Regions from separate parts of the Micromonospora sp. LZ37 genome, predicted to be linked through region 1. Evidence: riboswitches for the same ligand, from Rfam matches in the RefSeq annotation. Region 1 holds a riboswitch; the other holds the start of a gene.
The links. A riboswitch is a leader RNA that binds a small molecule or an ion and turns the genes downstream of it on or off. The one in region 1 is predicted to bind cobalamin.
Positions count from the first base shown of each region.

Region 2: another riboswitch for cobalamin. It lies ahead of bluB (5,6-dimethylbenzimidazole synthase); the one in region 1 lies ahead of AC5L3Z_RS16085 (hypothetical protein).

Region 1 is NZ_JCADBL010000007.1:47,347-54,959, reverse strand. It holds partial or broken gene AC5L3Z_RS16095 (VWA domain-containing protein) at 1-1,755, opposite strand, end outside; gene cobN (cobaltochelatase subunit CobN) at 1,811-5,479, opposite strand; gene AC5L3Z_RS16085 (hypothetical protein) at 5,620-5,820, opposite strand; cobalamin riboswitch at 5,867-5,996, opposite strand; gene AC5L3Z_RS16080 (MBL fold metallo-hydrolase) at 6,347-7,051, shown strand; gene AC5L3Z_RS16075 (hypothetical protein) at 7,074-7,409, opposite strand; gene AC5L3Z_RS16070 (aldo/keto reductase) at 7,499-7,613, opposite strand, start outside.
Region 2 is NZ_JCADBL010000004.1:105,033-112,645, reverse strand. It holds gene AC5L3Z_RS10620 (serine hydrolase domain-containing protein) at 159-1,208, opposite strand; gene AC5L3Z_RS10615 (dihydrolipoyl dehydrogenase family protein) at 1,300-2,784, shown strand; gene AC5L3Z_RS10610 (crotonase/enoyl-CoA hydratase family protein) at 2,794-3,549, opposite strand; gene AC5L3Z_RS10605 (hypothetical protein) at 3,608-4,078, opposite strand; cobalamin riboswitch at 4,203-4,401, shown strand; gene bluB (5,6-dimethylbenzimidazole synthase) at 4,439-5,065, shown strand; gene AC5L3Z_RS10595 (SigE family RNA polymerase sigma factor) at 5,194-5,709, shown strand; gene AC5L3Z_RS10590 (hypothetical protein) at 5,709-6,821, shown strand; gene AC5L3Z_RS10585 (Rieske (2Fe-2S) protein) at 6,903-7,613, shown strand, end outside.

The DNA.
Region 1 (7,613 bases):
CGACGAAGAGCACCAGGTTGCCCTCGCGCCCCTCCCGCACCGCCTCGCGCAGGTCGTCGCCGCGCAGCCGCAGCGGGCCGTCGGCCCGACCCCGGTCGGCCTGGTGCGGGGCGGCGGCCCGCACCGTCGCCGGCAGGTGCAGCGCGCCCGGGCGGCCGGTCGGCACCCGGGCGCCGGTGGTGCGGCCCCGCCCGGTCCGGGCGCGGGACCGGCGGCCGGGCACGCCCTCGCCGACCCCTGGCGCGGTGAGCAGCCGGGCCTTCAGCCCACCCCGGGGTACGGCCACCGCCTGCGCCCCGGTCCCCGACCGCCCGTCGGTGGGGCCGTTCCCGGCGACGCCCCGGAGGCGGCCGCCTCGATCGTCCGGCGCGGTGTCGTCCGACCCCGTCGGGGGGCCGTCGCCGGCCGACCGGCTGTCGCCGCCGTCCGGCCAGGTGTCGCGGCCGCCGGCCGGCCAGTGGTCCGCCGGGTCGCCGGGCCGCTGCTCGGCGGCGCTCGGCGGTCGGTCCGCCGCGCCGGCGCGCTGGTCGGCGGCGTCCCGGTCGGCGGCGTCGCTCCCGGCGCCGGTGTCGTCGCGACGGTTGTGCTCGCCCCCGCCGTCGCCCGGACCGCCGCCACCGGGTCCACCGGCCGGCCCGTCGGGACCGCCGCCCGGTCCGCCGGGCGGGTCGTCGTCGGGGTCGTCGTCGCCGACCCGGTCCAACGCCTCGTCCAGACGTTTCTCGTCCAGGCCCGGGGTGTCGAACGGGTCGCGGCGCCGCCGGTGTGGCAGGGCGAGCCGGGCGGCGACCCGGACGTCCTCCGCGGTGACCCGGTCCCGGCCCTGCCAGGCGGCGTGCGCGGCGGCGGTCCGGGCGGTGACGATGTCGGCGCGCATCCCGTCCACGTCGAACGCCGCGCACACCTCGGCGATCCGGCGCAGCGCGCTGTCGGGCAGCAGCACCGTCCCGACCCGCCGCCGGGCCTCGGCGACCCGGTGGGCGACCCGCGCGTCCGCCTCGGCCCAGCAGGCGGCGAACCCGGCCGGGTCGGCGTCGGCGGCGAGCCGCCGGCGGACCACCTCCACCCGGACGGCGGGGTCGCGGCTGGCGGCCACCTCGACGGTGAGCCCGAACCGGTCGAGCAGCTGCGGGCGCAGCTCCCCCTCCTCCGGGTTCATCGTGCCGACCAGGAGGAACCGGGCGGCGTGGCTGACCGAGACGCCCTCCCGCTCGACGTGGCAGCGGCCCATCGCGGCGGCGTCCAGCAGCAGGTCGACCAGGTGGTCGTGGAGCAGGTTGACCTCGTCGACGTAGAGCACGCCGCGGTGGGCGGCGGCGAGCAGCCCGGGTTCGTAGGCGCGTACCCCCTCGCCGAGGGCCTTCTCCAGGTCCAGCGAGCCGACCACCCGGTCCTCGGCGGCGCCGACCGGCAGCTCCACCAGGCGGGCGGGGCGCCGCTCGGCGACCGCCCCGGCCGGGTGCGGCCCGTCCGGGCAGGCCGGATCGGGGGCGGTCGGGTCGCAGCCGAACCGGCAGTCGGCGACCCGGTCGACGTCGGGCAGCAGCGCGGCGAGGGCCCGGACGGCGGTGGACTTGGCGGTGCCCTTCTCGCCCCGCACCAGCACCCCGCCGATGGCCGGGCTGACCGCGTTGAGCAGCAGCGCCAGCCGCATGTCGTCCATGCCGAGCACCGCGCTGAACGGATAGCTGCTCACTGCGCCGCCTCCGTACGCGACTGCGGGGCTCGCAAACCCGGCTCACTCCTCGCGCTCACCGAGCCGCCTCCGTACGCGACTGCGGGGCTCGCAAACCCGGCTCACTCCTCGCGCTCACTGCTGGTCCTCCAGGTCACCCTCGGTGGTCAGGTACGTCTCGCGGAGCCGGTCGAGGGTGTCCGGCCGCGGCTCGGCCCACAGCCCCCGGTCGGCGGCTTCGAGCAGTCGTTCGGTGATGCCGCGCAGCGCCCAGGGGTTGGACTCCTCCAGAAAGGCCCGGGTCTCCGGCTCGAAGACGTACGCGGCGGCGAGGTGCTCGTACATCCAGTCGTCGACGACGTTGGCGGTGGCGTCGTAGCCGAAGAGGTAGTCCACGGTGGCGGCGAGCTCGAACGCGCCCTTGTAGCCGTGCCGGCGCATCGCGGCGATCCAGCGCGGGTTGACCACCCGGGCCCGGAACACCCGCCGGGTCTCCTCGCCCAACGTCCGGGTCCGCACGTCGTGCGGCATGGCCGAGTCCCCCACGTACGCGGCCGGGGCGGCGCCGGTGAGGTGGCGGACCATCGCCACCATCCCGCCGTGGTACTGGAAGTAGTCGTCGGAGTCGACGATGTCGTGCTCGCGGGTGTCCTGGTTCTTCACCGCGACGGCGATCCGGGCGAAGGAGCTCTCCATGTCGGCGCGTGCCTCCCGCCCGTCCAGGCCCCGGCCGTAGGCGTAGCCGCCCCAGACGGCGTACACCTCGGCGAGGTCGGCGTCGGTACGCCAGTTCCGGGCGTCGATCAGCGGCAGCAGGCCCGCTCCGTACGCCCCCGGTTTCGAGCCGAAGATGCGGGCGGTGGCTCGGCGCTCGTCGCCGTGCCGCGCCACGTCGGCGGTGACGTGGGCGCGGACGAAGTTCCGCTCATCCGGCTCGTCCAGCGCCGCGACCTGCCGGACCGCGTCGTCGAGGAGGGCGACCACGTGCGGGAAGGCGTCCCGGAAGAAGCCGGAGATGCGGACCGTGACGTCGACCCGGGGTCGGCCCAGCTCGGCGGGGGGCACCACCTCGACGCCGGTGACCCGGCGGGACCGGTCGTCCCAGACCGGGCGGCAGCCGAGCAGCGCCAGGACCTCGGCGATGTCGTCGCCCTGGGTCCGCATGGCGCTGGTGCCCCAGACGGTCAGCCCGACCGAGCGGGGGTACTCGCCGGTGTCGGCGAGGTGCCGGGCCAGTAGCGAGTCCGCCAGCGCCACCCCGACGTCCCAGGCGTTGCGGCTGGGGATGGCCTTCGGGTCCACGGAGTAGAAGTTGCGGCCGGTGGGAAGCACGTTGACCAGGCCCCGGGTGGGTGAGCCGGACGGCCCGGGCGGCACGAACCGTCCGTCGAGCGCGCCCACCACCCGGTCGATCTCGTCGGTGGTCCGGTCCAGCCGGGGCACCACCTCCTCGGCGGCGAAGCGCAGCACCGCCGCCGCGTCGGGGATGTCCCGGCCGGCGACCTCCTCGATGACGGCTCCGGCCTTGTCGGCGTCCCAGCCGAGGGTCTCCATGCCGACCACCGCCCGGCGGGCCAGCGCCTCGATCAGGTCGACGGCGTCGGCGGCGGTCGCGGCCGGCCCGTCCACCGCCTCGGTCAGCGCCGCCGGCACCGCGATCCGCTCGCCCGGCGAGCCGAGGAGCGCCTGCTCGTCCAGCCCGTACGCGGCGGCGATCGCCTGGCGCAGGCCGGGCAGGATACGGGCGCCGCCCCAGACCTGCGGGGCGCGCAGCACGGCGAGCACCAGGTTGACCCGGGCCGGCCCGCTGGGCGCCTCGGCGAGGATGTGCAGCCCGTCGCGGATCTGGACGTCCTTGACCTCGCAGAGGTAGCCATCGAGGTGGAGCACGAAGTCGTCGAACTCGTCGGCGGCGGGCATGTCCTCGGTGTGCAGGTCGTGGTGCAGCTCGGCGGCGCGGACCAGCGCCCAGATCTGCGCCTGCACGGTCGGCACCTTGGCCGGGTCGAGCGCCTGCACGGTGGCGTACTCGTCGAGCAGTTGCTCCAGCCGGGCCAGGTCGCCGTAGGTCTCGGCGCGGGCCATCGGCGGCACGAGGTGGTCGACGACGACGGCGTGGGCGCGGCGCTTGGCCTGGGTACCCTCGCCGGGGTCGTTGACGATGAACGGGTAGACCAGCGGGAGGTCACCGAGGACCGCGTCGGGGGCGCAGTCGGCGGCCAGCCCGAGGCCCTTGCCGGGCAGCCATTCCAGGGTGCCGTGCTTGCCCAGGTGCACCACGGCGTCCGCGCCGAAGCCGCCGTCGGCCACCGGCTCGGCGAGCCACCGGTACGCGGCGAGGTAGTGGTGGCTGGGCGGCAGGTCGGGGTCGTGGTAGATCGCGATCGGGTTCTCCCCGAAACCGCGCGGCGGCTGGATCAGCAGCACCACGTTGCCGAAGCGCAGCCCGGCGAGGACGACGTCCCCGCCGTCGGTGTAGAGCTGGCCGGGCGGCTCCCCCCAGTGCGCCAGCATCCGGTCCCGCAGCGGCGTCGGCACCCGGGCGAACCAGCGTCGGTAGGTCCGGCCGGGCAGGCGCGCCTCGGCGGCGGCGAGCTGTTCGGGGGTGAGCCACTCGACGTCGTGCCCGCCGGCGGCGATCAGCGCGTGGATCAGCGCGTCGCCGTCGGTGGGCACCGGGTCGTCGCCCAGGTCCCATCCGGCGTCGGCGAGGGCGGCGAGCAGGCGCACCGCCGAGGCGGGGGTGTCCAGGCCGACCGCGTTGCCGACCCGGGAGTGCTTCGTCGGGTAGGAGCTGAGCACCACCGCGAGCCGCTTCTCGGCGTTCGGCACGTGCCGCAGCCGGGCCTGCCGGACGGCGATGCCGGCCACCCGGGCGGCCCGCTCCGGGTCGGCGACGTAGCCGGAGAGCCCGTCGGCGTCGATCCGCTTGAACGAGAACGGCACGGTGACGATCCGGCCGTCGAACTCGGGGATGGCCACCTGCATCGCGGCGTCCAACGGGGAGAGGCCGGCGTCGCTGCCCGCCCACTGCTCCCGGGTGCTGGTCAGGCAGAGCGCCTGGATGACGGGCACGTCCAGGGCGGCCAGCGCGCCGACGTCCCAGGCGTCGGCGTCGCCCCCGCCGGAGGCGACGGCGGCGACGGCGCCACCGGCGGCGAGGACGGTCACCACCAGGGCGTCGCAGCGGGCGAAGAGGTCGAGCGGCCCGTCACCGGGGGCGAGCCCGCGCAGCGAGCCGCAGAAGATGGGCAGCGGGTCGCCGCCGGCGGCGGTCACCGCCTCGGCGAGGGTGTCGACGAAGCCGGTGTTCCCGGCCAGCGCGTGCGCCCGGTAGAAGACGATCCCGACGGTGGGGCGGCCGGTCCGCGTCGGGTGGTCGCCGTGGATCCCGTACGCCGGGGTGGGGGCGGGCGGCGCGAAGCCCTCGCCGGTGAGCAGCACCGTGTCGGAGAGGAACCGGGCCAGCTCGGCGAGGTTCTCCGGGCCCCCCTCGACCAGGTAGCGCAGCGCCTCGGTGACCACCCCGGAGGCCACCGTGGAGGCCGCCATCAGCTCCGCGTCGGGCACCGCCTCGCCGCCCAGCACGACCGTGGGCACGCCGGAGGCGAGCACCGCGGCGAGGCCGTCGGGCCACGCCTGGCGGCCTCCGAGCAGGCGTACGACGGCGAGGTCGACGCCGTCGAGCAGCGCCGGCACGGCGTCCACGCCGACCCGGGCGGGGTTGGCCAGCCGGTAGTCGGCGGCGCTGGCGCGGGCGGCGAGGAGGTCGGTGTCGGCGGTGGAGAGCAACAGGATGCGCACGAAAGGCTCCGGAGAGTGACACCCGGGTCGCCGCGAGGGCGGCCGGGCGATGCGGGGTGGGCGCGGTTCAGCGGGTACGACGAGTCGCCGACCGGGTCACCGGCGGGCTGCCGGCGGGCGCGGGCGGCGCGGCGCGGGACTCAGCGGTGAACGGCGAGGCGGGCAGCGCGGCGGCCGGAGGAGGCGGCGCGGCGGCCGGCTCCGGGCGCGGCGGCGCTACCGGGCACCGGCACGGCGGTGCGGCCGGTGGTCGGTGCGGCGGGGTGACCGACCATGGGCGCGCTGCCCTGCTCGGTGGGGATGCGACGGATCTCGTCGACGGTGGAGACGCTGCGCGTCATCGGGTCCTCCTCGGGTGTCCACGCCCTGGGGTAGCTCCGACGGCCGAAGTATCCTGGCTCCCAGATCGACGCTCACCCCCGGCCTTCCAACCGCAGACACACGGCCGTGACTCACGAGGGGGGATCGCTCCCCGGTGACAGTGGCGGGACCGCGCCGGAATCGCACCGGCTTCCTTCACTGCCGTCAGGCCGCGAATGCTGCCACACCCCTCGGCGCGCGGTCAACGCCGGCCCCGGCCCCGCCCAGGGCCGGCATCGATCGGGCGCCACCGATCGCTGACGGCCGTTCGACCAGTTCGGACAATGTCCGTACTCGATGCGCACCCCCCTTTGCTCTGCTGCCGCCGAGGCGACACCGGGAGCGCTCCACCGTTGCCTCCGGGGCGGCAGAGCAAAGGGGCCGACGGAGGCGTCCGGGGGCCGACGCCGCAGGTGGGGCAGCCGTTGGGCGGGTCGAGCGCCTACGATCGGCCGACGAGGAGCCAACGTCGACCGACGATCGGTAGGAATCGGGGGCACCACCGAGATGACCTTCCACCAGCTCGCCGGCCGGGTCTGGATCTTCCCGGGTGACCCGGAGCCCGACAACGTGCAGCCGGCCGTGGCGTTGATCACCGACGAGCGGGGCAGCGTGCTGGTCGACGCGGGCCACAGCCCGGGGCACGCCCGGGAGATCCGGGCCGCCCTCACGATGTCCGGGCTGCCCGAACCGCGCTGGCTGGTCTACACCCACCACCACTGGGACCACGTCTGGGGCGCCTGCGCCTGGCCGGGAGTGGAGATCGTCGGGCACGTCGCCGGGGAGCGGCTGCTGCGGGACGAGGCGGCCCGCCCGTGGAGCCACCGCTACCTGCGCGAGCAGGTCCGCGCGAACCCGCGGCTCGGACCCAGCTTCCGGGCCCGCGCTCTGGCGATGGACTCCTGGGACGACTTCACAGTGCTGCCGCCGACCCGGACCTTCACCGACGAACTGACGCTGCCCACCGGTGTCCGACTGCGGCACGTGGGCGGCGGGCACGCCCCCGACTCCACCGTGGTGCTGGTGCCAGACTCGGCGGTGATGCTGCTCGGCGACTGCTTCTACCCGCCACCGGCGCACCTGCGCGGGCCCGGCGACGGCCCCGACCTGGCGCTGGTCCGCCGGCTGCTCGACCCCGACCACCACTGGTACGTCGCGAGCCACACCGACCCGATGACCCTCGACGAGGCCCGCGCCGCAGTCGAAGCCTGAGCCCAGGTCGGGGTCGGGCCAGTCAGCGCAGCCGGCGTTCCGGGTGGGCCCGGTTCCACTCCCGCATCCGCTGCGGATAGCCGGTCTTCATGGCCTCGTAGAGCGGCACCGCGTGCCGGCGCGCCAGCTTCCCGGCCACCTGCGGCGAGCCGGTCCGGCGGCGGATCCACTCCCCGTCGTGGGCGATCGCCACCACGGTGGTGTCGGTGGCGGTGGTCTCCGGTTCGAGATAGAACTCGACGCCCTGCCTGCTGGTCACGAAGTGCTCCAGCGCGGCCAGGTCGTCGCGGGTCGCCTCCCGGTCGAGTTTGGTCGGGGTCGGGTCGGCGGTCCGGGACCGCCGGCTGAGCCAGCCCATCTGCGCACTCCCTCTCCTCCACGTGACCTCCAGTGCACCACCGGTTCCTGGCAACGGACTGCGAGGAGGGTGAGCGCCACCTGACCGGGTCAGCCGAGCGCGGCCAACTCCCCGGCGGTGAGCCGCAGCCCGCCGGCCGCCACGTTCTGGGCCACGTGCTCCGGGTCGCCGGTGCCGGGGATGGCCAGCACGTGCGGCCCCTGG
Region 2 (7,613 bases), on a different contig from region 1:
TGGTAGACGGGTGAAAAGGCTGCGGTCCAGGTCGGACCAGGTGTTGCGCGGGCGGCAGCAGAGCAAAGGACGGGAGGAGGTGATCCGGCCTGAGGGCTGTCGTGACGGAGAGTCACCCGCTCGGGTGCGCTACCACGCCCGCCTCGACACCTGACCCGTCACAGGCAGGAGTGCAGGACCTCGACCAGCTCGTCCACCCGGTCGTGCCCGGCCAGCCGGGAGGTCGCGTACGCGAAGGTGTATCCGCGCTCCGGATCGGCCCAGGCGCTGCTGCCGCCGATCCCGCCCATGCCCCAGCTGCCGTCCGGCTCCCGCTGCATGCCCAGCGTCCAGCACGCCCGCCGGTCCAGGACCAGGTCCGGCCCGTCGTACTGCACCCGGGTGGCCTCGGCGACCAGCTCCGGGCTGAACAGGCGCACCCCGTCGAGGGTGCCACCGGCGAGCAGGCCGGCGTAGAGCCGGGCCAGGCCCGACGCGGTGGCGTGCAGGTTGACCGCCGGGACCTCCGCGCCCCGCCACAGCGGGCTGTTCACCACCGCCAGGTCCAGTCCGCCGGCCGGGTTGCCGACCGCCCGGGCGCGCAGCGAACCCGGCTCACCGAGCATCCGCTGCGGCCAGTCCGGCTCGCCGTACGACAGGTCGGCGCAGCGCCGCTGGTCGGCCGCGTCCAGCCCGTAGCCCAGGTCGAGGCGCCACGGGCCGGCGATCTCCTCGGCCAGGAACCGCCCCAGCGGCCGTCCGTCCATCCGCCGGACCAGCTCGCCCACCAGGTGTCCGTACGTCCAGGCGTGCTCGCCGGCGACGCTGCCCGGCGCCCACTCGGGCTCGGCGGCGGCCAGGTCGGCGCAGAGCAGCGGCCAGTCGGCGACCGCCTCGGCGGGCCGGGGCACCGGGAAGGCCGGCAGCCCCGCGGTGTGGCTGAGCACCTGCCGCACCGTGGCCGGCGCCCGGAACCCCGGCCAGTACGTCGCCACCGACGCGTCCAGGTCGACCCGTCCCCGGTCGACCAGCATCAGCAGGCAGAGCGCGACCACCGGCTTGCCGACGGAGTAGACGCCGACCAGGGTGTCCGGCCGCCACCCCGACCCGGCGACGAGGTCGACCACCGGTGCGCCGTCGTACCGGACGGTCAGGCCGGCGCCGGTCTCCCGACCGGTGGCGAGCAGGTCGTGGAAGCAGTCCCGGACCGGGGCGAAGCGTGCGTGCATCCGGCCACCGTAGGCGGTGGCGATGATTACGGGCGCGGGAATTCCGGTTGCTTTCGTGGTCCGGTCCCGACCGTTGGGGGATGCTGGCGGCATGGCGGAGCCGGAACTGGTGGACGTGGTCGTTATCGGGCTGGGCGTCGGTGGCGAGGAGGTGGCCGGGCGACTCGCCGAGGCCGGCCTCAGCGTGGTCGGTGTGGAACGGGACCTGGTCGGCGGGGAGTGCCCCTACTGGGGGTGCATCCCCAGCAAGATGATGATCAGAGCGGGGAACGCGCTGGCCGAGGCGCACCGGGTCAACGAGCTGGCCGGTTCGGCGCAGGTGCAGCCCGACTGGGCGCCGGTGGCGAAGCGGATCCGTGAGGAGGCCACCGACAACTGGAACGACCAGGTCGCGGTGGACCGGTTCATCGGACGGGGTGGCCGCTTCGTGCGCGGCAGCGGCCGGCTCGACGGCCCCGGTCGGGTGCGCGTCGGTGAGCAGGTCTTCCAGGCCCGGCACGCCATCGTCTTCGGCACCGGCACCCGGCCCTCGATCCCGCCGATCGACGGGCTCGCCGACACGCCGTACTGGACCAACCACCAGGCGACCGAGGTCGACGAGCTGCCGGAGTCGCTGCTGATCCTGGGGGGCGGGGCGATCGGGCTGGAGCTGGCGCAGGCCTTCGCCCGGTTCGGTGTCCGGGTGACCGTGCTGGAGGCCCTGGACCGGGTGCTCGCCATCGAGGAGCCGGAGGCGTCCGAGGTGACCGCCGCCGCGCTGCGCGCCGACGGGGTGGAGATCCGCACCGGCGTCAAGGCCGAGCGGGTCAGCCACGACGGGTCGACGTTCACGGTGCGATCCGGGGACGACACGTTCACCGCCGCGCGACTGCTCGTGGTGACCGGCCGCAAGGCGCAGCTCGACGAGTTGGGCCTGGAGACGGTCGGCCTGGACGCCTCCCACCGCTACCTGCCGGTCGACGACCGGATGGTGGTGGCGGACGGGATCTGGGCGGTCGGCGACGTGACCGGCGAGGGCGCCTTCACCCACATCGCCATGTACCAGGCGGCCATCGTGATCGCCGACGTGCTCGACCACGCCCGGCACGCCAAGGGCACCGTGGACGCCAGCGGCACCGCCAGCGTGGTGGGTGGCGCGATGGGCGCGGCCAGCGCGGTCGGCGGTGCGACGGCCGCGGCCGGGTCAGGTGGCGCGGCCGGCACCGTCCCGCGCGCCGACTACCGGGCGTTGCCCCGGGTCACCTTCACCGACCCGGAGGTGGGCGCGGTCGGCCTCACCGAGTTCCAGGCCCGGCAGCGGGGCATCAACGTGCAGGTCGGGTTCGCGCCGCTGACGACGTCCGCCCGGGGCTGGATCCACAAGGCGGGCAACGAGGGCTTCATCAAGCTGATCGCCGACGCCGACCAGGGCGTGCTGGTCGGCGCCACGTCGGCCGGTCCGGCCGGCGGTGAGGTGCTGTCCGGGCTGGTGGTGGCGGTGCACGCGGCCGTCCCGCTCAGCCAGCTCCGGCACATGATCTACGCGTACCCGACCTTCCACCGGGCCATCGAGGACGCCCTGCGCAACCTGCGCTGACGGCGCCGCTCAGCTGCCGTGGCGGCCGGCGCCCGCCGCGAACCGGGCCGCGCCGGCCGCCGCGTCCGCCGCCAGGGAGTCCATCCCGTACGCCAGCTCGGTGGCGAGTGCCTCCGGCTCGGTGCGGCCGGCGGCCGCCAGCACCGAGGCGCGGTCGTTGCGCAGGCAGGTCTGCGGGTGCCGGGCGATCTCGGCGGCCAGCCGCTCGGCCGCCGTCCGGGCCTCACCCGGCGGGACCAGCCGGTTGACCAGACCCATCGCGTACGCCTCCTCGGCGGGGACCGGACGGCCGGTGAGGATCAGGTCCATCGCCCGGCTCTGCCCGATCAGCCGGGGCAGGCGCACCGTTCCGCCGTCGATCAGCGGTACGCCCCAGCGCCGGCAGAACACCCCGAACGTCGCGTCGGTTTCGGCGACCCGCAGGTCGCACCAGAGCGCCAGCTCCAGGCCGCCGGCCACGGCGTACCCGGAGATCGCGGCGATGACCGGCTTGGAGAGCGCCATCCGGGTGGGGCCCATCGGGCCGTCGCCGTCCGGTTCGACGCGGTTGCCGCTGGCGGTGCCGATCGCCTTGAGGTCGGCGCCGGAGCAGAACGTCCCGCCGGCGCCCCAGAGCACGGCGACCGCGGCGTCCGGGTCCGCGTCGAAGGCGCGGAACGCGTCGGCGAGGGCCCGCGCGGTCGGCCCGTCGACGGCGTTGCGAGACGCCGCCCGGTCGAGGATGACCGTGGTCACCGGTCCGTCGTGCGCGACGTGTACGGCCATCGGGACAGCATGCCCTCCGGCGGCGCCGGCACGCCAGGGGCGGCCGGCGCCGTCCGGGTCACCGGCCGCAGGCGGTGTCCAGTGCCTTGAGGGTCGGGTCCAGGTCCGGCGCCTCCACCTTGGTGGCGTCCGGGCCGGTCAGTCGCTTCTCGATCGCGCCGGCCAGGTTCTCCACCGCCCCGCGCACCTGCGGGTCGGCGGCCCGGGCGGCCTCCTTGCGCAGCCCCTCCGCCAGCTCGGTGTAGTGGGCGCGGACCTTGGCGCCGGCCTCCTTGGCGCTGACCGGCTTGTCGATGGCCGCGATGGCGTCGTCCGCCATCCCGACGAAGTGCTCCTTGGACACCGCGAGCGCGGCGTCGCAGACCTGCTTGCTGTTCGCGGCGACGTCGACCGTGGGGCTGGGCGCGGTGCTCGCCGACGACGCGGCGGCAGCGGGCTTCTTCTCCTCCGTCGGCTGGCAGCCGGCCACGACGCCGGCGGCGACGACCAGCGTCAGGACGGTACGGACGACGCGGGCACGGTTGTTCATGGTGGTTCCCCCGTGTTGGTGTGCGACCCCGGCGGTCGGATCGGCCTCGGGGTCCCGCCACTGTAGGGGGTGGTAGCCCCGGTGCGCATGCCCGTTCCGCCGTGCCGGGCCGCTAGCATCGCCGATGGCAATGATCATGCGAGGTGCCCCGCGGGCGCGGGGAGAATCGGGAAGCCGGTGCGAATCCGGCACGGGCCCGCCGCGGTGACCGGGGAGCCACCGTCCACGCGCGAGCAGCGCAGCCACTGGCCGTACGGCTGGGAAGGCGGACGGTCAGGCGTCGATCCGGGAGTCCGAAGACCGGCCTCGCGTCGACCGCCCACCCCGCCGGGAGTGGGCCGAGCGCAGCGGGAGCCTGCCATGGACCTGTACACCGCAATCCACCGTCGCCGGGACGTCCGGGCCCAGTTCACCGGGGAACCGGTGCCGGACGAGACCCTGCACCGCGTCCTCGACGCCGCGCACGCCGCGCCCAGCGTCGGCTACTCCCAGCCGTGGGACTTCATCCTGGTCCGGGACGCGGGGCTCCGCCGCCGCTTCCACGCGCACGTGCGGGACGAGCGGGACGTCTTCGCCGCCACCCTCTCCGGCGAGGCCGCCGACCGGTTCGCCCGCATCAAGATCGACGGGGTGCTGGAGTCGACCCTGTCGATCGTGGTGACCTACGACCCGACCCGGGGCGGCCCGGCCGTGCTCGGTCGGCACGCCATCGCCGACGCCGGCCTCTACTCGGTCTGCCTGGCCATCCAGAACCTCTGGCTCGCGGCCACCGCCGAAGGGCTCGGCGTCGGCTGGGTCTCCTTCTACCGGGAGCCGTTCCTGGCCGGGCTGCTCGGCATTCCCCCGGGCATCCGGCCGGTGGCCTGGCTCTGCGTCGGCCCGGTGACGCACCTGGAGGAGGTGCCGGACCTGGCCCGGCACGGCTGGCGGCAGAAGCGCCCCCTGGCCGAGGCCCTGCACACCGACCGGTGGTCGGGCGGTCGCTGACCCACGCTGCCGGGGCCGCGCCGTCGGCCCCGGGTCGGGGCGTCGGCGAAATGGTTCGCGCCGGCTACAACCTGGACGGCGGCCGACCCCGTCAGTGGGGTGGAATCGTTTACGGACGGGGTGGGTGGATGCGGGCTGACCTGGAACAGGAGTACGTCGAGTACGTCACGTCGCGGCTGCCGGCGCTGCGCCGCATCGCCTGTCAGCTGACCGGGGACGCGCACCGTGGCGACGACCTGGTCCAGACGGCCGTCACCCGGCTCTACGTCGGCTGGCGGCGGGCCCGCGAGGCGGACAACGTCGACGCGTACGTCCGCACCGTGCTGGTCCGGGTCTTCCTCGACGAGAAGCGCCGGCTCTGGTCCCGGGTCCGCCTGGTCGGCACGCCACCCGAGCCGGCGCCCGCCCCGACCGCCGACGCGGTGGAGGACCGGGAGCTGCTGCACGCCGCGCTCGCCCAGGTGCCGCCCCGGCAGCGGGCCGTGCTGGTCCTGCGCTTCCTGCACGACCGGCCGGTGGACGAGGTGGCCGCCACCCTCGGCTGCACCGCCGGCACGGTCAAGAGCCAGACCTCGCACGGCCTGGCGAGCCTGCGCCGGCTGCTCGGCACGGCCACCTACGCGACCACCGGAGAGGGGAAGTGATGGAGGAGAAGCTGCTGGCACCGCTGCGGGACGTGCCGCTCCCGCCGACCGCCGTGGACCTGCACCGGGCCGTACGCGACGGGCGCCGGCAGGTGCGACGGCGGCGGATCGCCGTCGCGGCCGCCGCCGGGCTGGCCGTGGTCGCCGTCCTGGCCGCCGCCCCCGCGCTCCTCGGCGGGACCGGCCGGCCGGAACCCGTCGGGCCCGCCGTCACGCCGCCGTCCACCCCGTCCGCCGTGCCCATGCCGGCCCGCGCCCCGGCCGCCTTCACCCCTTCCCGGCAGTACGCCGAGTTCGGCTGGCTCCCCGCCGGCCTGACCGAACGGACCGTCCGGACCGGCACCGACCAGCTCGCGCTGCTCGCCTCAGCGCCCCAGACGTCACCCCGGCCGGCCCGGGCTGCGGCTACGGCCGAACTGCGGATCGTTTCAGCCGGCCGGGACATCACTCTCGGCGCCGACCAGCAGATCGCGGTGGCCGCCGGCCGGGCGGGCACCGCCGGGCTGACGCAGGCCGAGCCGGTCAACGGCCGGACCGCCCGGTGGAACGCCAACGCCACCGTCGAGCCCCGGTCCGCCGCGCTGCGCTGGGAGTACGCCCCGGGAGCCTGGGCCGAGGTGATTGTGCGGCACCTGCCGGAGAGCGCCGGCGACCCGCACGCCGCCGCCCGGCGGATCGCCCTCGACGTCCGCTACGCCGTGGACCGGCCGATCCGGCTGCCGGTGCGGTTCGACGCGCCGCCCGCCGGCCTGAAGCCGATGGCGTATGTGGTCAGCGTGCGGTCGAGCGGGAGTTGGAACGTCGAGCTGTCCTACGGCGCCGGCAGGCGGACGAAGTACGGGGACTGGCCGCTCGCCGTGCTGATCCTGCCCCGCAAGTCGACGACCGGCGACAAAGGGGTGATCGGTGACCCCACCTCCCGGATCGACGGCCACCCCGCCCGCCGGAGCTCCTCTCTGGACGGCGGCGCGAGCCTCCAGGTCTACGGGGTCCAGGGCCTCTACGTCGAGATGAGCGCGCACGACAAGGCGACCCTGCGCCGGCTCGGCGGCAACCTGGACGGCTTGTTCCGCAGCGCCACGTTCCAGCCCAGGGTGGCGGACTGGCGCTGAGTGGACCGGGCGGCGGAATTCGTACCCGCCGCCCGGTTTGCGACCGGAGCTGCCGGGAAGTCGGGGAAGGTGCGAGCGCTGATGAACAAGATCGAGCAGAACGCCGCGCTGGACCCGGCCGGTGACCGGCTCCAGCGGGCCGTCCAGTCGACGCTGCGCGGGCAGCGGGTCCGCGACCTGCTGCACGGGGTCTGGCTGGGCCATCCGCTGCACCCGGCGATGGTGCAGGTGCCGGTGGGCGCGTGGATCAGCGCCGCCGTGCTGGATCTGCTGCCCGGTCAGCGGCGGGCGGCGACCACCCTGGTCGGCCTCGGTACGGTGAGCGCACTCCCGGCCGCCGTCGCCGGGCTGAACGACTGGGCCGCCCTGGCCCGGGACCAGCGCCGGGTGGGGCTGGTGCACGCCGCCTCCAACTCGGTCGCGCTGGTGTTCTACGCCAGCTCGCTCGCCGCCCGGCTGCGCGGCCGGCACGGCATCGGGCGGGCGCTGGCGTACCTGGGGTTGAGCGCCGCCAGCGCCGGGGCGTACATCGGCGGGCACCTGGCGTACAAGCAGGGCGCGCAGGTCAGCCAGAGCATCTCCGAGCTGCACCGGATGTCCGACGAGTGGAAGGCGATCGCCGACCTGGCGACGCTGCCGCAGCGCGAGCTGCTCACCCGCGAGGTGGACGACGTCTCGGTGATCCTCTACCGGCACGGTGACGAGGTCACCGTGATGCTGGAGCGCTGCCCGCACCAGAGCGGCCCGCTCGGCGAGGGCGAGGTCCAGGAGATCGGCGGGCACGCGTGCGTG